DNA from 2 places in the Exiguobacterium sp. s152 genome. Region 2 is predicted to be linked to the other one. Evidence: predicted binding sites of a transcription regulator. Region 2 holds the regulator's gene; the other holds the start of a gene.
The links. Region 2 encodes Rex, which represses fermentation and respiration genes when NADH is low (regulators of the CRP and FNR family bind a similar motif). Its sites were predicted from a motif close to TTGTGAAATATTTCACAA; they were not measured.
Positions count from the first base shown of each region.

Region 1: pflB (formate C-acetyltransferase) is a predicted target of Rex. The motif match lies at 4,046-4,063, and genes of this name have one in related genera.

Region 1 covers NZ_JACSLX010000005.1:124,422-135,164, reverse strand. Annotated here, with positions in the region: gene KNP72_RS10710 (NAD(P)-dependent malic enzyme) at 1-900, shown strand, start outside; gene pflA (pyruvate formate-lyase-activating protein) at 940-1,656, opposite strand; gene pflB (formate C-acetyltransferase) at 1,713-3,959, opposite strand; gene KNP72_RS10695 (hypothetical protein) at 4,320-4,742, shown strand; gene KNP72_RS10690 (DEAD/DEAH box helicase) at 4,797-5,963, shown strand; gene KNP72_RS10685 (hypothetical protein) at 5,960-6,601, shown strand; gene KNP72_RS10680 (hypothetical protein) at 6,631-7,731, opposite strand; gene KNP72_RS10675 (hypothetical protein) at 7,741-8,547, opposite strand; gene KNP72_RS10670 (ABC transporter ATP-binding protein) at 8,544-9,224, opposite strand; gene KNP72_RS10665 (GntR family transcriptional regulator) at 9,202-9,594, opposite strand; gene KNP72_RS10660 (kinase) at 9,718-10,323, opposite strand; gene KNP72_RS10655 (b(o/a)3-type cytochrome-c oxidase subunit 1) at 10,378-10,743, opposite strand, start outside.
Region 2 covers NZ_JACSLX010000009.1:2,892-13,634, forward strand. Annotated here, with positions in the region: gene KNP72_RS13245 (uridine kinase family protein) at 1-462, shown strand, start outside; gene KNP72_RS13250 (sporulation protein) at 457-1,239, opposite strand; tRNA gene KNP72_RS13255 (tRNA-Met) at 1,379-1,455, shown strand; tRNA gene KNP72_RS13260 (tRNA-Met) at 1,481-1,557, shown strand; gene tsaE (tRNA (adenosine(37)-N6)-threonylcarbamoyltransferase complex ATPase subunit type 1 TsaE) at 1,663-2,112, shown strand; gene tsaB (tRNA (adenosine(37)-N6)-threonylcarbamoyltransferase complex dimerization subunit type 1 TsaB) at 2,109-2,765, shown strand; gene rimI (ribosomal protein S18-alanine N-acetyltransferase) at 2,758-3,219, shown strand; gene tsaD (tRNA (adenosine(37)-N6)-threonylcarbamoyltransferase complex transferase subunit TsaD) at 3,216-4,238, shown strand; gene KNP72_RS13285 (hypothetical protein) at 4,253-4,819, shown strand; gene KNP72_RS13290 (hypothetical protein) at 4,867-5,274, opposite strand; gene KNP72_RS13295 (ABC-F family ATP-binding cassette domain-containing protein) at 5,271-7,172, opposite strand; gene KNP72_RS13300 (redox-sensing transcriptional repressor Rex) at 7,322-7,978, shown strand; gene KNP72_RS13305 (twin-arginine translocase TatA/TatE family subunit) at 7,978-8,196, shown strand; gene tatC (twin-arginine translocase subunit TatC) at 8,199-8,987, shown strand; gene KNP72_RS13315 (YesK family protein) at 9,112-9,405, shown strand; gene KNP72_RS13320 (FAD-dependent oxidoreductase) at 9,597-10,743, shown strand, end outside.

The DNA of each region.
Region 1 (10,743 bases), on a different contig from region 2:
GATACGCATAACGTCGATGAAATCGTCCGGACGGTCGAACTGCTCGCACCGACGTTTGGTGCCGTCAACTTAGAAGACATTAAAGCACCCGAGTGCTTTGAAATCGAGGCCCGGTTGAAACAATCGCTCCCGATTCCTGTCTTCCATGACGACCAGCACGGGACGGCCATCGTCGTCTTGGCCGGTCTCGTCAACGCGTTGCGCCTCGTCGATAAAACGATGCCTGAACTCCGTGTCGTCATGAACGGCGCCGGAGCCGCGGGCATCGCCATCGCCAAACTGTTGAAGCGTTTCGGTGTCGAGGACCTCGTCATCTGTGATACGAAAGGCGCGATTTACGAAGGACGCGTCGAGGGGATGAACCCGTTCAAAGATCAAATCGCCAAAGCGACGAATCGGAAGCAACACGAAGGATTGCTCGCCGACGTGCTTCAAGGTGCCGACGTCTTTATCGGTGTCTCGGCGGCCGGGGCCGTCACGGAAGACATGGTCCGCTCGATGGCCGTCGATCCAATCATCTTCGCTCTGGCGAACCCGATTCCGGAGATTACGCCAGACCTCGCGACAAAAGCCGGGGCGCGTGTCGTCGCGACCGGCCGTTCCGATTTCGCCAACCAAGTGAACAACGTCCTCGCCTTCCCAGGTATTTTCCGGGGCGCACTTGACGTTCGCGCCAGCGAAATCAATGAGGAGATGAAGGAAGCGGCCGTCCACGCGATTGCCGATTTATTGACCGAAGAAGATTTGGCGAACGGGGTCGTCATCCCAAGCCCATTCGATGAACGAATCGCACCGGCCGTGGCGGTCGCGGTTGCCAAAGCTGCCGTCGAGACCGGCGTCGCCAAACGTCCGCTCGATGAGGCCGCCATCCGTCAGCACGTCAGTCAAAAACATTTGTAATCCAAAAACTGCGCAGACCATGACGGTCTGCGCAGTTTTTTAAACGGTTCCTTGTAAAATCCCTTCCGCCCATTCGACTTCTTCCGTCGTCGGGGGTTTAATTCCTTTGAGCGGATAGTCGAGACCAAGCGCCTCCCATTTATAGACGCCCATCTCATGGTACGGCAAAATTTCGACTTTCTCGACGTGGTCGAGCTTTTGAATGAACGCTGCCGTGCGGCGGAGCGCTCCTTCATCAAGTGTCCATTCCGGGACGAGGACGTGGCGAATCCACATTTTCGTTCCGCGCTCGGATAAATGTTCAGCGAGCGCGAGCGTGTTGACGTTGCTCCGTCCTGTCAGTTTCTTACACATGTCATCGTCGATATGTTTGATATCAAGCAACACGAGATCCGTATGGTCTAAAATTGCATCCAAGTTAGGGGGACGAAGTGCACCGGACGTGTCGAGTGTCGTATGAAGCCCGTGTTTCTTCGCTTCACGCAAGAGCGCCTCTAAAAACTCTGGCTGCGCGAGCGGGTCGCCCCCAGAAATCGTGATGCCGCCTTTTGACGCTTCCATGAACGGACGATAGCTGAGCGCTTCTTGAATGACGTCCTCGGCCGAACGATGGTTATTCTTTTTGAAATCCCACGTGTCAGCATTGTGGCAATACAAGCAACGAAGCGCACAACCTTGTAAAAAGACGATAAAACGAATTCCCGGGCCGTCAACGGTTCCAAACGATTCGACCGAGTGTACATATCCCATTGTCATCGAAATGACCTCCTAACGAATGAGCGGCCCTCGAGTGAAGGCTGCCAAGCCTTTGTTTACAATGAACCGTGGAACGTCCGGTTGATGACGTCGATTTGTTGTTCGCGCGTCAACTTGATGAAGTTGACCGCATAGCCAGAGACGCGGATGGTGAGCTGTGGATATTCTTCCGGATGCTCCATCGCATCGAGCAACGTTTCACGGTTGAAGACGTTGACGTTCAAGTGATGTCCTTTATGCTCGCCGCCCATATAACCGTCAAGGAGCGCCGCCAAGTTGAGTTCACGGGCCACTTCTTCTTTACCGAGCGCTTTCGGTACGATTGAGAACGTGTATGAAATTCCGTCTTGCGCGTGTTCGAACGGGAGTTTCGCGACTGATGAGAGCGACGCAGCTGCCCCTTTCGTATCGCGGCCATGCATCGGGTTCGCACCTGGTGCGAACGGTTCGCCGGCGCGACGTCCGTCCGGTGTGTTCCCTGTCTTTTTGCCGTAGACGACGTTTGATGTGATCGTCAAGACCGATTGCGTATGGAGCGCGTCGCGGTATGTTTTATGCTTACGCACTTTTTCCATGAACGACTCAACGAGTTCGACGGCGATTGAATCGACACGGTCATCGTTGTTTCCGAATTTAGGGAAGTCGCCTTCTGTCTCGAAGTCGACAGCAATGCCTTGCTCGTTTCGGACCGGTTTCACGGTCGCATATTTGATGGCTGACAGACTATCTGCTGTGACCGAGAGACCGGCGATTCCGCATGCCATCGTCCGTAGGATTTCTGGGTCATGAAGTGCCATCTCGATCCGTTCGTACGCATATTTATCGTGCATGAAGTGGATGACGTTGAGCGTGTTGACGTAGAGCTCGGCGAGCCAATCGAGCGTCCGATCGAAGTCGGCATACACTTTGTCGTACGTGAGCACGTCTTCGGTGTTCATCTCCCAAACCGGTGCGATTTGGTCGCCGCTCTTCTCATCGCGGCCTCCGTTCATGCTGTAAAGGAGTGCTTTTGCCATGTTGGCGCGGGCACCGAAGAACTGCATCTGTTTCCCGATCTTCATCGGTGACACACAGCAGGCGATGCCGTAGTCGTCGCCAAACTCTGGAAGCATGAGGTCGTCGTTCTCATATTGGATCGCAGACGTCTCAATCGACATCTTCGCGCAATATTGTTTAAATCCTTCTGGCAATTTCGTCGACCAAAGCACCGTCAAGTTCGGTTCTGGTGCTGGCCCGAGGTTTGAGAGTGAGTGCAAGAAGCGGAATGAGCTCTTCGTCACGTTCGAGCGACCATCCTCACTCATCCCACCGATTGACTCGGTCACCCACGTTGGGTCACCCGAGAACAATTCGTTGTAGTCAGGCGTGCGCAAGAATTTGACGATTCGGAGCTTCATGATGAAGTGGTCGACGATTTCTTGAACGTCTGACTCGGTCAAACGACCTGCTTCGATATCACGTTCTGCGTAAACATCGAGGAATGTCGAGACACGTCCAAGTGACATCGCGGCGCCGTTCTGTTCTTTGACGGCTGCGAGATATGCAAGGTATACCCATTGGTACGCCTCTTGTGTATTTTCCGCCGGACGGCCGAGGTCAAACCCGTACGCCGCACCGAGTTGTTTCAACTCTTGGAGGGCCCGGAGCTGCTCAGACATTTCTTCCCGTGTCCGAATATCTGACTCTGATAAGAAACCGCCACGGTTCGCCAAGTCTTTTTTACGTTCTGCAATCAAGAAGTCTAACCCGTACAAGGCAACACGACGGTAGTCGCCGATAATCCGTCCCCGGCCGTAAGCGTCAGGAAGACCTGTGATGATCCCTGACTTCCGCGCCGCCCGCATCTCAGGTGTGTACGCATCGAAGACACCTTGGTTATGCGTTTTGCGAATTTCCGAATAAATCTTTGTGATTTCGGGGTTCGGCTCGAAACCGTATGACTCAAGGGCAGCGTCGACCATCCGGATCCCGCCGTTTGGATGAATCGAACGTTTGAACGGCTCGTCCGTTTGAACGCCGACCACTTTCTCCAGCTCTTTGTTTAAGTATCCTGGTCCGTGCGAGACGATTGTCGATGGGTTGTTTTGATCGACTGCCCAAACACCACCGCGTTCGCGCTCTTCTTTCGTCAATTCCATCACTTGTGCCCAAAGACGATTCGTCGCTTCGGTCGGTCCGACGAGGAAACGGTCGTCTCCTGTGTACTCATGTCGGTTCAAACGGATAAACTCACCGACGTTCACTTCATTCGTCCACTGCCCAGGTACAAATCCTGACCAGGCTGATTTAATTTCGGTTGCCATTGTGGGTCACTCCTCATAGTTGAGATAACTGCGTGCTTTCTATAAGTTGAGTGTACGTGAAAACGTGAACATTATGTTTTACATTCTTGTGAAAGTTGTAACAATCTCATGAACGTTGGCGTGAAGCCGTTTTTGTAAGCGCTTTAAATTCTGTTATAACGTATTTCTAATTAACTATGAAACAGATAAATCACGTCACGACGCGATTCAAGTCGATTCTGTATCATCTGAATTCGGATGTGACGATTTGTACAGTTTTTAGTGTGATGTATATCACGACTCAGGGATAGAACTTGAATTTTTGCCTTACATCGGACACAATGAAGGCAGAACATTGTAGAAGAGGAAGGGGTTCTTCCCATGACGTACGAATTATTGACAGCTGATCACGACTTGAAAGCCGGTGACCGCATCTCCCTTAAAGTAGAAGCGAACGGTGAACAACGTGATGGATTTATCACAGAATTTGAAGACGCAGGTTTTTGGATTCGGTTTGACGACGACATCGAAAACGAGGATTTTATCGATTACCGCGATAACTTGCTCGCTGCGCTCATCTCGCGCCCGATTGACGTGGCAGCGACATATCCAGAGCTCGCCTCATACGAACGGTTGACGAAAGAATTGCAGTATCGTGTCTATCAAGGCTTCACCGTTGAAGGCGTTGAGGCGTCGGCTGACCAAATCGATGTGCATATCAAACTCATCGAGGACGGACAGACGTTCACACAGACACTTCGCTCTTCATTCGACCAAGACACGGAACATGTTCGCTATATTTAAAACAGGGAGCACTTATGCTTCCTTTGTTTTTGCCCCACGATAAGGAGAAATGATATGAACTTTACAAAACCATTTATTAACGAAGCCTGGGATCGCCTTGGCTTCACTGAACCAATGCCGGTCCAAGCAGAAGCGTTCCCGCTTCTGTTGGACGGTAAAGACGTCACGATTGAAGCGCCGACAGGTACCGGGAAGACGCTTGCTTATTTGTTACCCGCCATTGAAAAAATCGACGCATCGAACGACCGAATTCAAGTCGTCATCGTCGCGCCGACGCGTGAACTCGTCATGCAGATTCAAACAGTCGCGCAACGATTTACCGAGAAAGGTGATGTCCGCATCGCTTCATTTATTGGCGGTGTCGAATTGAAACGTCAAATCGATCGCTTAAAGAAAAAGCCGCATTTGATCGTCGGGACACCAGGCCGACTCGTCGAACTGATCGACAAGAAAAAATTGAAGCTTCATGAGACGCACACGATCGTCCTCGATGAAGCCGACCAAATCATCGACAGCGGATTGACAGAAGCCGCCGAACGCATCATCAAGCACACGGCGCACGAACATCAAATCGCCCTCGTATCGGCAACGCTCACAGACACGCTTCAAGCATGGGCGGCCCCGTTCTTGAAGGAGCCGGCACACGTGAAAATCGAACGAGCCGTGAGCAGTCAAGTGACGTACGGCTACATGTTGACGACACGCCGCTACAAGCCGGAATTGCTTCGTCGTTTGTCACACGTCAACGGTGTCAAAGCGCTCGCTTTCATCAACAACCGCTCATTCTTGCCACCACTCAGAGGCGAACTCGATAAAATGAAAGTGAACTACCGGATGCTCGACAGTCTAAAAGGGAAACGTGAACGTGTCGAAACGCTTCGCGAATTCCGTAAAGGCGACTATCCGCTCCTCATCACGACAGGTCTCGCGGCCCGTGGTCTCGACATCGAAGAAGTGACGCACGTCGTCCACTTCGATTTGCCAGAATCGATTGACGACTTCATTCACCGCTCGGGCCGGACGGCACGCGGGAATGCGGCCGGGACCGTGCTCTCGCTCGTGACGGATGAAGACTTGACGCACTTGAAATCGTTCGCCCGCCAACTCGGCGTCGAATTGAAAGAACTCGAGATTTATCGTGGCGACGTCATCGAGAAACGGATCGAGGATAAACCGCCGGTCGTGAAGCGTCCTGCGAACAAACGAGGACCGCGCCGATGAAAAAAGAGCGGAAAGTAATTCCATTCCCTTTGCTTGTAGAAGAGTCCGAATTGCTGGCCGAGCTGAAAAAGTTGTATGAGCAAGCCGCGCTCGCGCGCAGCACACATTGGACGAACTATATTCAAGAGATCGCCTCGGAAGGCACCTGGCAGTTGAAAGACGCCGAGCTATTCCGCGACCTGTTCATCGACTGGGCCGTCTTCTTCGAGACGGACGAGGACGGGATGACACCGCACGGCCGCTACTTGGCAGATCAAAAAGCCGACATGTCCCCTGCCTTGTATCACGCGCTCCGTGGCTTGGCGGTCCCGCGTTGCTCGGTGTTTGAAGTGACCGAGGAAGGACTGCGCGACTGGGAGACGAAAGAGACGTATCGCGTCAATCTCCCGGAAAAACGTGAGGTCGGTGACATCATGCTCGGCAAGCTGCTCGATATCCGAGGTAGCTGGCGTTTCGGGTCGGCGTTCCTCGCTCTTCCGGCGAAAATGGCCGGTAACGTATCGGACCTGTATATCGACTTCACCGATGAGGTCGGTCCGGGTGCGTTCCTCGATCAGTTCCCAGAGTTCTGTGCGGAACTAATTGACATGTTGCTCGATTTAGAAGACGGGGTCATCGTCCCGAAACCATCAAAATAACCGAGAGGCGGTCGCCTCTCGGTTATTTGTTATTGTAGATAATATTTCGTGTTGGACACCAACGCTTTCGCCGCATCGTTCGTCGCCTTCACGACAGCGCTCGAGATGGCTTTTCCATCTTGATAGACGTCAATGACGGCCCCTTCTTTCGTCGGGCGAATATGATACAGTTGGTTATCGACATACCAAGTCGTGCCGACCGAACCATCGATGACTTGTCGCGTCGATTGCTTTCCAGTCTTCAAGTCGACAACGAATTCGGTCCCATCTTCCTGCAAGACGATTAATTGATCCTCATAGACGGTTGCGCCCCACATATCCCCTTCAGCTTTTAACTCGACGACACGCTTCTCTTCGGTGTCATAGGCATACACGCCTGGACGTTCCGTATCGTTCGTGTACGTCTGACCATCTTCGGTTATCGTTTCGTATGTCCCAAGACGTACCGGGAGGAAACGATTATCGGCTGCGATGGTCATCCGGTTCTCATCGTAAAACCTGGATGTTCCGACAACACTAGAAATAAAGCCGTCTTCTATTGAGATTTCTTCAAGGGTGATTTCAACCGCCCCTTCATCAAACACGGCGATTTTTGTTGCTGCTTGTCTATCATAACCGTCACGATAAATCAAATGAACACGACCATCTTGAACGGATATGCCGTGCCAGTTCCCTTCCATGACTTCCACTGCACCGCTAACATTTGACGGGAACGTCGTCGTGGCAATGTCGTTGCCTTCGGTTCGGAAAAGAATGATTTCATCGTTTCCTTTTTGTCCGATGCCGACATACTCCTCTTTCGTGCGTAACGATTGGGTGAAACTAAGGTTTGTCATTTGACGATAGAACTTTCGCATCGTAGGATTGACCCGTTCGCGTTGTTTAAGCGCTTCTTCGACGTAATTTAAATGGGTCGTCACTTCACTACCAGACCGGGTGATTTCAAACCGTTCCTGGACCTCCTCCTCGGTTTCATAAAAGGCTTGTATTTTTTGATTTTCCCATACACTTTCATTCGTTTTGACATCGAGCACCCACTCCGCCGTTGATGCTTTCGAATCAATGGCGAACGTACCGAGCCCGATGATGACGACCGCACCGAGCGCGGCCACATTCCACATTCGTTTCATCTGCTCACCTCACACACTTAATTTCTTCGTCAACTGACGATGTCCAATCCAAACGACCCCAATAAACCAAATCACTAAAATAAGAGTGAAGACGGCCAGCGTCTCTTCCATGAACAGATAGTTCTCAATGATAAAGAACCCAATCATCGGCACAACTACGACAACCCCAATCATCAATAAGGCGAGGAACGGCGCCCACACCGTCCGTTGCCACAGGCTCCGTTCAATCAACACAAATGCGAAGATGAATAAGACGGCGATGGCAATTAATACTTGATGGACAAAGAAGTTGAACAGTGACGCCGGGAACATGACCGAGAGCCCCCCATCGTAGCCGATGGCCTGTTCGAAGGAGCCACTCATCGGAATCATTTGCGAGTCCAACCAACTCGAAAACGCTATGTACTGGAGTTTGAGCGCAATCCACTGGACGGAGAACAAGCCAAGGATCATCAACGTCATCGTCACTAGCTTCGCACTGAAGACGAGCATCCGTTGTTGCGGCATGAGCAATAGGCGCATCATGAACGTCCCACGGCCTTGGAAGTCACGGTACCAAATCCAAAAACTGAAGAATACCATCGCCGTGACAGCCACCCCAATCGACAAGATGAACGGTGTGCCACCAAGATAATTCCCGAACGTCAAAGTGTAATCCGGCGTTCCAGCACGACGCATTTCTTCATACATATTCGTTTCGCTCCATAGGAAGACGCCGAGCCAGGCGAACTGGGTGACGACGAGTAACGTGATTAAGATGAGATACGGTTTCGTCAACCGCTCGACTTCCCATCCGAGTAGTTTCAACAAATTCATGCGCCATACTCCTCTCTCATGACATCGACAATAGACTTCCCATGAATGAAGCGGACGTCCTCGACGTCGAACTCACGAACGATCCGGCCGCGGTTCAACATGACGGCCTTGTCGACCAAGTATTCGATATCTTCAATCTCGTGCGTCGTAATCAAAACGCCGCGGTCTTCCATAATGTCACTCGAGAACAACTCGACAATTTGTTCTTTCGAGAACACGTCGATGCCCGAGAACGGTTCGTCGAGCAATAGATAGTCCGGATCTTGGGCAATCCCGAGCGCCAAATTCACTTTGGCGAGCGTCCCTTTCGACAGCTCATTCAACTTGTCCTCTGGGAACAATTTAAACTCATCGACAAGACGGGCGAACAATTTCGGGTCGAACTTTGGATAAAAGTCTCGCATGAACGCCTCGCACTGCTCAATCGTGAAGTGAATCGGGAATGTCGAGTGGTCCGGTACGAACGCAACGCGATTCAAATCAATCGGTTTGCCGTCGACGAGCACCGTTCCCTTGTCGAACGGCGTCAGTCCCATGATGCCTTTTAAAATCGTCGATTTCCCAGTACCGTTCAATCCGATCAAACACGTGATTTCCCCTTTTTGGGCCGTAAACGACACGTCTTCGATGACTTGTTTTTTGCGGTAACGTTTCTTAACTCCCAGTACTTCGATCATCGAGATTCCCCTCTCCGTATTGTCGTTTGATTTTATCGACGAGCTCATCCATCGTGACGTCAAGTTCTTGAATCGATTCGACGAAGACAGCGACCGCCTCATCGACAAGTTCCGTGCGGATGCGTTTCAAGACATGTTCATCGGTCGTCACGCGGCTCGGACGGTTCCGTTCGGTCGTAATCAATTGTTGTTCCTCCATTTCCTTGAACGCCTTTTGGACGGTGTTCGGATTGATTTTCAGTTCGGTCGCGAGCTCGCGTCGCGACGGCATCTCTTCGCCCGCCTGCAGTTCGCCAAGCGCCATCTTCTTTTTGAAGTAATCGACGACTTGAATGTAAACCGGGGCTCTCGTGTTGAATTGTATGATCATGTTGTCACCTCTCTAAGTGTATGATGCGACTAATACACTACCTAACTGTATTATCACCATAGTACACTAACGGAGTCAACAGTTTTTTCCAAAACAAAAACGCATCCCCTATAAATGGATGCGTCAACTAGATGGAACGATTCGATCGGCCTGGGCTTGCGGGTTGATCGTTTTGATGTAATGCGCTTCTCCCGGCCAATACCGGCGTTCGTACTTAGCAAGTCGCTCCGATAAGTCGCCGATATACGTATCACGATTCAAGACCCGTTCATACCGGACTTCCCGCGGACAGTCGAGATAGACGATGTAGTCAAAATAAGGACGCCACTCGTCCCGCAATAAGAAGATCCCTTCGATCAAGACAAGTGTGTTCGGAGCAATCTCAATTGTTCGCATGTTGACCGCGTCCTGGTCTCGCTCATAATACGGCAACGTCAGATTCGCCTGTTCTTCCCGAAGCGGTTTGAACAAGGTCTCCACGAGCAACTCGACGTCCCATTGGAGCGCATAATATTCCATCGCCTCTGACTGTCCCGTCGCGTAACGTCGGTGCCGCTCGACGATAAAGTCGTCAATATGTAACACCACTTCATTCGTTGCAATCCCGCGTAGTTGTTCGACCATCGTCGTCTTCCCTGCCCCGCTCAACCCGTCGATCGCGACGAGGAACGGCCGATCCGGCTCGCGTCTAACATATTCACGGTGAATATCTGCACGAAGTAGCTCCATCTTTCCATCTCCCCACATGAAAAAGTCAGCCCCGCTATCGAGGCTGACTTCAGTTTACCAGAGCACCCAACCTTTCGCTCCCGGCGGCGCACTTTCAATCAAGTGCCAAATCGGAATCGTATAGGCGAAGGCAATTAAAACGAACGTGACCGTAATCCAAAGCTTCCAATTCTCGAAGAAACGCGGTGTCTCCATCGCCGCCTCTTCGGTCTCGGCGAGCGGGAACTCCTCTTCTCCCTTCGGAGCGAGGAACGACAAGTTGAACATTGAATAGACGAAGATGAGGACCGAAATCAAGAGGATCGTCCCACCAATCGCCATCGCGATGTGGTATGGAATCCACTCGCGCGTAAGCGCATCCGAGAAGTACGTTGCCGGACCGGTCCGACGCGGATTACCTTGCAGTCCTGAGATGTGCAT
Region 2 (10,743 bases):
TTACGGAAAAGTGCCATGCTCGATTACAAGGTCGACGGGCAGGCACATCATTACAAGATGACAGCCTGTCATCCGGCGGCACACCACTTGCTGTCACTTGAGCGTGATGTCCGCATGGTACGTGAAGGCATCGGCTTCTATACGATTGACGTTCCATACCTTGAACGAACGTGGATCGACCCGACAAAGCAGATCACGATCATCGAAGGCATGAGCGTCGCGTTTCTTGCATCTGATTGGTGGGATGTGTCGGTTTATCTATATACCGACAGCGACACCGAGTTTGCGCGACGTTCCGTGCGCGACGTCCAACAACGAGGAATGGACATCGCGTACTTAAAGGAGTCACACGACGAGCGTCGACTCCAATACGAGCTGTTCATGCATCCGCAGCGCGAGAAGTTCCAAACGATCGTCTCGACGAGTAACGATGTTTGGACAATTGAAAACCACCGCTCATGAAGAACGGTGGCTACGTAACGTCTCTTGGATACCGAGTCCAAGTCGATCGTGTTCTCGTTCGAGTTGGTCCCACGTGAGCGAGCGATGGCGCATCGTGACGTCATTGGCGATCGACTCGAGCGTACGCTGCTTCTCGATATTGTCGAGCCAGTAATACACATCGACCCCATCTTCGTCGACCCGCCAAAACGATTTGACGACTTCAAATTCGTCGGCCCAATCACCGACCGGTTTGAATCCGTATTTCTCGACGAACGGATACGGTCGTTCTTCTCCGATTGGGTCGATGACGTTACGGACGAACATGAGTTCGAGCCCAGCGTGTTCAGTCGCCTCCAATAATCGTTTCAAGGCAGGGAGCGGTTCGACTTCGACTTTCTCGATGACATCGAACCAGACCCGTTTTCCATCGGTGTCCCAAACGGTCGCTTCGACGCTGTATGGTGCTCCGGCGGTGGAGGGGGCATACATCGTCAAATCGAACGTGAACGGGATGTGTTCTTCAGCACCTGGTTCGAGCACGGCCGATAGGGCGATTGGGACTTCTTGCAAGTCGGCCTCCCGATTAAACTCGTTGCCTTCGAGCGTGATATCTTTGAACGTCGTCAAAAAGTTAAGCGTCAACTCTTGCAGCCGCACGACATGCGAAGTGGTGTTCAGCACCCGCAGTGTTCCATGGACGGTCTCGTTCGGAATGAACGGGACGGTGTGAAAATAGACGGATGCGTCCAGTTCGGAAAAGAACCATTTTTTAAAGCGATTACCCCATTTCGACATGACGGTCGCGCTCCTTTTCTCTTATAAATTGTACTCTCTAAAATGTTCCCGATTCCAATTCTGAAAAAACATGAAGAAAAAGGTTGCATTATATAACTACTTCACTTATTATAGAGGATGTCGAAACAATTCAAACCATCGCGGGGTGGAGCAGTCTGGTAGCTCGTCGGGCTCATAACCCGAAGGTCGTCGGTTCAAATCCGGCCCCCGCAACCAATTTTTATTTAATTTCATATGTCGTCGCGGGGTGGAGCAGTCTGGTAGCTCGTCGGGCTCATAACCCGAAGGTCGTTGGTTCAAATCCAGCCCCCGCAACCAATTTTTAAATGAGATAGCGAAACGATGACGTTTCGTGTTTTTTTTTGCGTAAAATTGAGTGTACAATGAGTACGTATCGCTAGAACCGACTAAAGGAGAAACATCATGTATACATTGATTACCCATTCTGCGGCTGAGACGCAGGCAGTGGCAGAGAAGTTGGCCACACTTGTCAAAGCCGGGACGGTCATAACGCTGAACGGTGACCTCGGTGCCGGTAAGACGACGTTCACCCAGGGCTTTGGTAAAGGCCTCGGTGTCACGCGTAACGTCAACAGCCCGACGTTCACGATCATGAAGCAGTATCAGGGGCGCTTGCCGCTCTACCATATGGACGTCTATCGTCTCGAAGATACTGGGGACGATATCGGCCTTGAAGAATATATCAACGGCGATGGAGTCGCCATCGTCGAATGGTCAAACTTGATCGAGTCATCGCTTCCGACGGAGCGGCTTGCTATCACCATCGAGCGGATCGGGGACGAGGAGCGTCAACTGACGTTCGCGCCCGTCGGTGACGCATACGATGCGCTCGTGAAGGAGGTGCTCGCATGAAGCAATTGATGATGGACACGTCGACGACTCGTTTGTCTGTCGCCTTGAGCGAACATGGACAAATCCAAGCCGAAGCGACGGTCATGGTCTCGAAAAACCATGCCGTCACGCTCATGCCGATGATTGAACAACTGATGAACGCGGTCAAATGGACACCGACCGAGCTCGAGCGCATCGTCGTGACGACGGGGCCTGGATCGTATACAGGCATCCGCATCGGTGTCACGACCGCGAAGACGCTCGCCTACACGCTCCAACTCCCGCTCGTCGGGGTTTCGGCACTCCGTCTCATGGCGGCGGCGCCGAACACGGAGCTCCCGGTCGTCTCACTCATCGACGCCCGCCGTGGCAATGCCTATATCGGCCACTATCAACAGAACGAGGCCGTCTCACCGGATTGTCACGCCTCTGTCGTAACTTGGCTTGAAGCTAATATGACAGGACCGTTTGTCGTCGTCGGTGACGTCGAGCCGTTCCGTGACGCGCTCGTGTCTTACGACTATACAGAAGCCCCGGCTGCTCACAGCTATGGACGTGCGAGCGATCTCGTCGCCTTAGGTGACGTGACGGACGATGTCCATGCGTTTGAACCTGAGTATCTCCGCCTCGCTGAAGCGGAAGCGAAATGGCTTGAGGGACAAAACAATGGCTGATATTAAAATCCGGCGCATGAACTGGCTCGATGTCGAAGAAGTGACGAAAGTCGAAGAAGCGTCGTTCGCCATCCCGTGGACGAAAGAAGCGTTCATGAACGAGATGCTCAAGAATGATCAGGCCGTCTATTTCGTCGCTGTCCATGAACGTCGCGTCGTCGGATTCGTCGGCGTCTGGCAAATCGTGGACGAGGGACACATCACGAATATCGCCGTCTTGCCAGAATACCGTGGGCAAGGCATCGGCAATCTGCTGTTGACGCAACTCGTTGCATTCGCCCGCTCGAAGTCACTGGCGGCGCTCACGCTCGAAGTGCGCGTCTCGAACATCGGCGCCCAAAAGCTGTATGAACAGTTCGGTTTCGAAAATGCCGGACGCCGGAAACGCTACTATCAAGACAATAATGAAGACGCCTATATCTATTGGGCGAAGTTAGGAAGTGAAACAGAATGAACACATCGCTCATTCTCGCGATTGAGTCGAGCTGTGATGAGACGTCGGTCGCGCTCGTGCGTGACGGCAAGACGCTCTTATCGAACGTCGTCTCGTCGCAGATTGAAAGTCATAAACGGTTCGGTGGGGTCGTGCCCGAGGTCGCCTCGCGCCACCACGTCGAACGAATCACGTACGTCATCGATGACGCCCTCAGTGAGGCCGGTGTGACGATGCAAGACGTCGACGCCGTCGCGGTCACGCAAGGACCAGGTCTCGTCGGGGCGCTCCTCGTCGGCATCAGTGCGGCCAAGGCGCTCGCGTTCGCCCACAGTAAACCGCTCATCGGCGTCCACCATATCGCCGGGCACATTTACGCGAACGAACTCGTCGAAGAGATGGAGTTTCCACTCGTCTGTCTCGTCGTCTCAGGTGGACATACGGAGCTCGTCTACATGCCGGAGCACGGTGTGTTTGAAGTCATCGGTGAGACGCGTGACGATGCGGCCGGAGAAGCGTACGACAAAGTCGCGCGAACGCTCAGCCTGCCTTACCCGGGCGGCCCAGCCATCGACCGTCTCGCAGCCGACGGGGAAGATACGTATAAGTTCCCACGGGTCCGGCTCGAAGCCGGAAGTTTCGATTTCAGCTTTAGCGGACTCAAGTCGTCGGTCATCAATGCTGTCCATAACGCCGAACAACGCGGGGAGATGGTCATCCCTGAAAACTTGGCGGCCAGCTTCCAAGCGAGCGTCGTCGAAGTGCTCGTCGAGAAAGCGATTCGTGCCGTGAAAGAGAAGGGCGCGAAGCAACTGCTCGTCGCGGGCGGTGTCGCGGCCAACCGTGGACTCCGTGCTGCGCTTCAAGAAGCGACGGACCGTGAAGGGATCCGTCTCGTCATCCCACCGCTCGATCTATGCGGAGACAACGCCGGTATGATTGGGGTCGCGGCCCATCACGCGTATGTGCGCGGTAAGCGCGATACACTGGCGATGAATGCGGTTCCTGGGTTATCCTTAGAAGAGAGCATGACAGTCTAGGGGGAAATAGAGACATGACGAAACGCATCATCATTGGAGGTCTGGTCGTACTGCTCGTCGTCGCGACGTTTTTGCAAGTACGAGAGATTATCCGCGCTTATAATATCGCTTATCAAGAAGAAATCGTACCGGAAGCGACACGCGTCCGGTCGCTCACGGGAGCGGAATCAATCGAAGGCATCGGCCGGGTCACAGGTGAGAACACGCTCGTCGAGACGTTGTACGGTTATAAGAGCCTAGACGATCAAGACATCGAGAGTGTCATCGTCGTCGACCGCAATCTCGGCGTCCAACCGAAAGCGAGCGACGCGTATTATGAGATTGCCCCGGGCCGGGAAGCGACCGAAGAGGAAGCGGCCAAGTTCGAGGATATCGTCAACGAGTTTGACGAAGAGCAACTGTTCGCGCAAGTCATCTCGACACATGAGGCGAAGTATGTGACGAACCGTGAGGAGACGCTCACGTTCTATAAAGTGTTCGTCCGTGACGTCGATACGAACGAGTACGTGTTCTTTATCACGGAAGACGGTCTCAAGCTCGACTTCCATACACGCGGGTTCCAACCGCTACGTTATTTCTAACTGTTAAAAGGGAAGCCGGTCTCCAACTTGGAGACGGCTTCCCTTTTTTATACGTCCGGATGATGTTTGTTCTGTTTGTGCCACATATTCACCCAACTCACGATGAAGACGAGCAGGGCGAGCAGCCACATGAGGAGCGTTGACTGATAGAAGTGTCCCCACACTGAGCCTGGGGTGTAAAAGCTGTGCACGGTCACATCGACCGGCCAGACGACGAGGCGGATGAACAGCGTGCTCATGAGCAGGCCGCTCAACAAGCTGATCACAATCCCGCTCCACGTCTGGATGATGAAGCCGATGACGACCGGCAAGAAATAAAACAGGAACGACGGGACGACCGTCGGCTCCCCACGAATCAGTTCGGATACGAATTCCGTCCCCGTCGGCACGATATAGGCGAGACCGGTCAGGAAAGCATGCATCCATTCGATTCGCATCGCACGGAATCGCATCATGAATGGAGCTCCTCCCATTCTGCATACAGTGCCGTGATCGATTCTTTCGTCGCATCGGACTCGGTCGACAGTTCCTGTGCCCGAGCGAAGTCGTTGAAGACGTCCGGTTCACACAAGAGCTGCTCGATTTCCTCGAGACGGGCCTCGTGTTGTTCGATGGTGAGCTCGATTTCCTCGATCCGTTGTTTCATCCGGCGTTCCTCACGTTGCTGTTCCTTGTCGGCGCGCTGCTTCTTGACGATGACTTGTTTCGTCTCTTCGCGGGCGAGTCGGGCCAGGTCTTCGAGTTCTTCTTTCTTCTCGACGTAATATGAATAATCGCCGAGATACTCGTCGATGCCGTTCGGCGTGATCTCTAAGACGCGCGTCGCGAGCCGATCGATGAAGTAGCGGTCGTGCGACACGAACAGAATTGTGCCCGGATAGTCGACGAGGGCGTTCTCGAGAATCATCTTCGAATCGAGGTCCAAGTGGTTCGTCGGCTCATCCAAGATGAGCAAGTTCGGTTGCTCGAGCTTTAGTTTCGCGAGCGTCAAGCGGGCCCGTTCACCACCCGACAGTTCATGGACACGTTTCATGACATCGTCACCGCTGAACAGGAACTGTCCAAGCAGACTCCGCACTTCTTGTTCGCGCATGAGCGGCCAGTCGTTCCAAATCTCGTCGATGACACGGTTGGCGTCCGACAAGTTCTGTTGCTCCTGGTCGTAGTAGCCGATTTCGACGCCGGTGCCGTAGCGGATGTCACCGGTAAGGGGCGGCTGTTGTTTCGTCAACACTTTCAGGAGCGTTGATTTGCCGACTCCGTTCGGGCCGACGAGGGCGACCGATTCGCCGCGCTGCAATTGGAAGCGGAGATTTTGGGCGATCGGTTCTTCATAGCCGATGGCGAGGTCGCTGCCGCTCAATACGTCGTTCCCGCTTTGACGTTTGATTGAGAACGAGAGGACGGCGCTGCGCTCATCACCGTCCGGCGCTTCCATCCGGTCGACTTTCTCGAGCCGTTTACGGACACTCTGGGCCCGCTTCGTCGTTGTCGCCCGGGCGATGTTACGCTGAATGAAATCCTGCATCTTGGCAATCTCTTCTTGTTGCGACTCGAACTGTTTCTTCTCTTGCTCGTAAATGGCAGCCTTCTGTTCAAGGTACTTCGTGTAGTTGCCGACGAAGCGACGGCTCCGGTGGCGCGACAACTCATAGACGACCGAGACGACGCGGTCGAGGAAGTAGCGGTCGTGGGAGACGATGAGGACGGCGCCTTTATAGCCGCTCAAATACTTCTCGAGCCAACCGAGCGTCTCGATGTCCAAGTGGTTCGTCGGCTCATCCAAGATGAGCAGGTCTGGACTCTGGAGCAGCATTTTCGCGAGGGCGAGGCGTGTCCGTTGTCCGCCGGAGAGCGTATCGATGCGGCGTTCGAAGTCGTCCGGATAGAACCGCATCCCGTGAAGGACAGAGCGGATCGTCGCCTCATATTGATAGCCGCCACGGTCTTTGAACGTATGCTGTTCTTCATCGTAAGACGACAAGAGGCGCTCATAGGCGGCCGGGTCGTTCAAGATGCGCTCGGAACCCATGTCTTGCTCCATGCGGCGCAGCGTCTTTTCTTGTTCGATTAAATCGGTGAAGACAGTCAACATTTCGTTCCACATCGTCTCGTTCGACTCTAACCCTGAGTCTTGGGCGAGATAGCCGATGGTGACATCTTTCGGCTTCATGATGTCGCCCGAATCATAGTTGTATTCCCCGGCGATGACTTTAAGCAATGTCGACTTGCCGGCACCGTTACGGCCGACAAGGGCGACACGTTCGCCTTCTTGAATTTCTAGTTTGACGTTCTCTAAAATCGGCTCGACGCCGAATGATTTCGATAAGTTATTGACTTGCAGTAGGATCAAGTGAAAAAACCCCTTTCTCTCTATTTAGTATACTTTATTTCTTCCCCATTTCAGGTATATTCATTGAGTGGTCATGTGAATTCGTTTACAATCAAGGTGTATGAAATTAGATTCGTTTGAAACGCGTCGTAAAAAGGAGGCTCTTTCCGTTGAGTCAAAACGAACCAAAGATTCCGCAAGCGACAGCCAAACGGTTGCCACTATACTATCGGTTTATCCAAAGCCTACATTCATCAGGAAAACAGCGTGTCTCTTCTGCTGAACTGAGCGAGGCGGTCAAGGTCGATTCGGCCACAATCCGTCGCGATTTTTCGTACTTCGGTGCGCTCGGGAAAAAGGGATATGGCTATAACGTACAGTATCTGTTAGACTTTTTCCGTAAGACACTGAATCAGGACGAGATTACGAACGTCGCCTTGGTCGGGGTTGGTCATCTTGGGACAGCTTTCGTCAACTATAACTTCCTTAAAAACAATAACACACATATCGTCGTCGGGTTCGACGCAGACGAGACAAAAGTCGGCACGACGATGTCCGGTGTCCCGATTCATCACGTCGATGAGATGGAACAGATCATGAAACAGAACAAGATTGACGTCGCCATTCTCACGGTGCCGTCTGCCTATGCGCAACCGGTCGCGGACGACTTGGTCCGCTTCGGTATTCGCGGCATCTTGAACTTCACACCGGCCAGACTTACTGTGCCGGATACGGTCCGCGTCCACCACATCGACTTGTCGATCGAACTCCAGTCGCTCATTTACTTTATGCAACACTATCCATCTGCTGAGGGGGTCCATCAATAATGGAATTACTATCATCGTTGCTCGTCGTCGGTATTCCAGGCGGCGCAAGTATCTTCATTATCGCCATCGTCGCGCTCATTATCTTCGGGCCGAAGAAATTGCCTGAATTCGGACGCGCCGCTGGTCAAACGCTCCGTGAGTTTAAAAATGCCACGAACGGTATGATGAATGAACATGACGAGAAAGATAAGAAAGAACTTGAGAAGAAAGAGCAGTAATCATGAATCATCAACCTGATCAAGAGCGGGCGCTGTCCGATCACTTGACAGAGCTGCGGAGACGACTGATGCTGTCGGCATTTGTCGTCTTTGCCTTCTTTTTGATTGCTTTGCCGAGTGTCAAATACGTGCTCGCCTATCTGCAGGCGGACCTCGTCGAACGAGGGCTCGAGCTGAACGCCTTTGGGGTCGCGGACCCGCTCATGATTTACTTGAACTTGGCGCTCGTCATCGGGCTCGTCGCGTCCGGTCCGTTTCTACTGTATCAACTGTGGGCGTTCGTCGCACCTGGTCTGCATCCGAATGAGCGGAAAGCGACGCTCGCGTATATCCCGATCATCTTCATCTTGTTCCTGATTGGTCTCGCGTTCGCCTACTATTGGTTGTTCCCGCTCGTCCTCGATATTTCGACGGACCTCGGGCAAGACCTCGGTCTGACGCAAATCATCGGGGCGTCGAACTACTTCACGTTTTTGCTGCAACTGACCATCCCGTTCGGATTGTTGTTCCAGTTGCCGGTCGTGACGATGTTCTTGACGCGCATCGGTGTCGTGACACCGTACTTCCTCTCAAAAATCAGGAAGTACGCCTACTTCGCCTTATTCGTCATCGCGGCCTTCATCACGCCGCCGGATTTGACGTCGCACCTCATGGTGTCACTGCCTCTCTTTTTCTTGTATGAGATCAGTTTATCGATTTCACGCATCACGTACCGGGGCGTGCTCCGACGTGAGAAAGAGGCGATGGTGAAAGAGCAAGTCGATTTGATGAAACAAATGAATGAGAAGTAAGCATCGTTCTTTAACGGGACGATGCTTTTTTTGTGATTGGGAATAAATGTTTTTAACAACAAGATAAACATTGGACCCACGTGATACGATAAAACTACTTAAACATCAGTCAGGGGGAGAAGCGATGGCTTGGGAGTACTACGGGGATGAACTCATCATCATCGGCGTGTTGACGACAATTTTGTTGATTGCCGTGCTGAACTTTCTGAAGTCGCGATTCAAGCGGAGACTCGCCTTCTCGTTGACATTGCTCGTCGTGGGGTACGTATCGTGTATCATCGGACTCGTCTTCGTCCGTGGTTGGGACGCGCTGGGCTGGATTTTGATTGGCTTCAGTCTGTACGTGATCGGCCTCCTCACCTATATCAGCGTCGTCACTTACCACTGGTTTAAAGCAAGACGCACGACCCATTCATGAATGAACCGTTCCGGTTGCGGAGCGGTTTTTTGTTGTCACACCAGCCGTTCAAACTTTAGACATAATTACGTGAAAAATTGAGCAAAGGGATTGTCAAACCTTCTTGTGAAATAGTACACTAAGTTCAGAAAGCAAATGTGATATTTATCACAAACGCTAACTTGCCTAACACTCAAAGGAGAGACAACCATATGAAAATCGCAGTCATCGGATGTACACACGCAGGAACAGCAGCAGTCAAAGGATTACTCGCCAAGCACGACAATCTCGACATCACGGTGTATGAGCGGAACGACAACGTCAGCTTCCTCTCATGTGGGATCGCCCTCCACGTCGGCGGTGTCGTCAAACGTGCGGAAGAGCTCTTTTACGCGTCACCGACCGAGCTCGAAGAACTCGGCGCGACGATGCGCATGAAGCACGACGTGTTGAACATCGATACGGAAGCGAAGACGGTCCATGCGAAAAACCTCGACACGGGAGAAGACGTCTATGACACGTTCGACCGTTTGATCGTGACGACTGGTTCATGGCCGATCGTCCCGACGCTTCCTGGCATCGAGATGACTGGGATTGAGCTCTGCAAAAACTATGGCCACGCCCAACGCATCATCGAGCGGGCAAAAGACGCGACGAACATCGCCGTCATCGGTGCCGGCTATATCGGTGTCGAGCTCGTCGAGGCGTTCGAAGTGTACGGCAAACACGTCACGTTCATCGATAGTGCCGACCGCATCTTGAACAAGTATCTCGACAAGTCGTTCACAGACCAACTCGAGGCAGACATGACGTCACGCGGCATCGACCTCGAACTCGGCCAGACGGTCGAAGCGTTCCGTGGGACAGATGGAAACGTCACGCACGTCGTGACCGATAAAGGTGAGTTCGAGGCCGACCTCGTCATCCTCTGTGTCGGCTTCCGCCCAAACACGGGACTCCTTCAAGGCCAAGTCGACATGCTCGGCAACGGCGCCATTATCGTCGACGAATATATGCGCACGAGCAACCCGGACGTCTTCGCGGCTGGTGACAGCTGTGCCGTCTATTACAACCCGGCGCGCACACATGCCTACATCCCGCTCGCGACGAACGCCGTCCGCATGGGGACGCTCGTCGCCGAGAACTTGATCGCACCGCGTGTCCGTTATCAAGGGACGCAAGGAACGTCAGGTCTCCGTCTCTACGATTGGAACATTGCCTCGTCTGGACTTACAGAAGAAGCAGCTGGACTGTTCGGCCTCGACGTTGAGAGTGTTGTGATTGAGGATGCGTACCGTCCGGAGTTCATGCCGACGGCTGAACCGGTTCAGTTCAAACTCGTCTATGAAGTCGGCACAC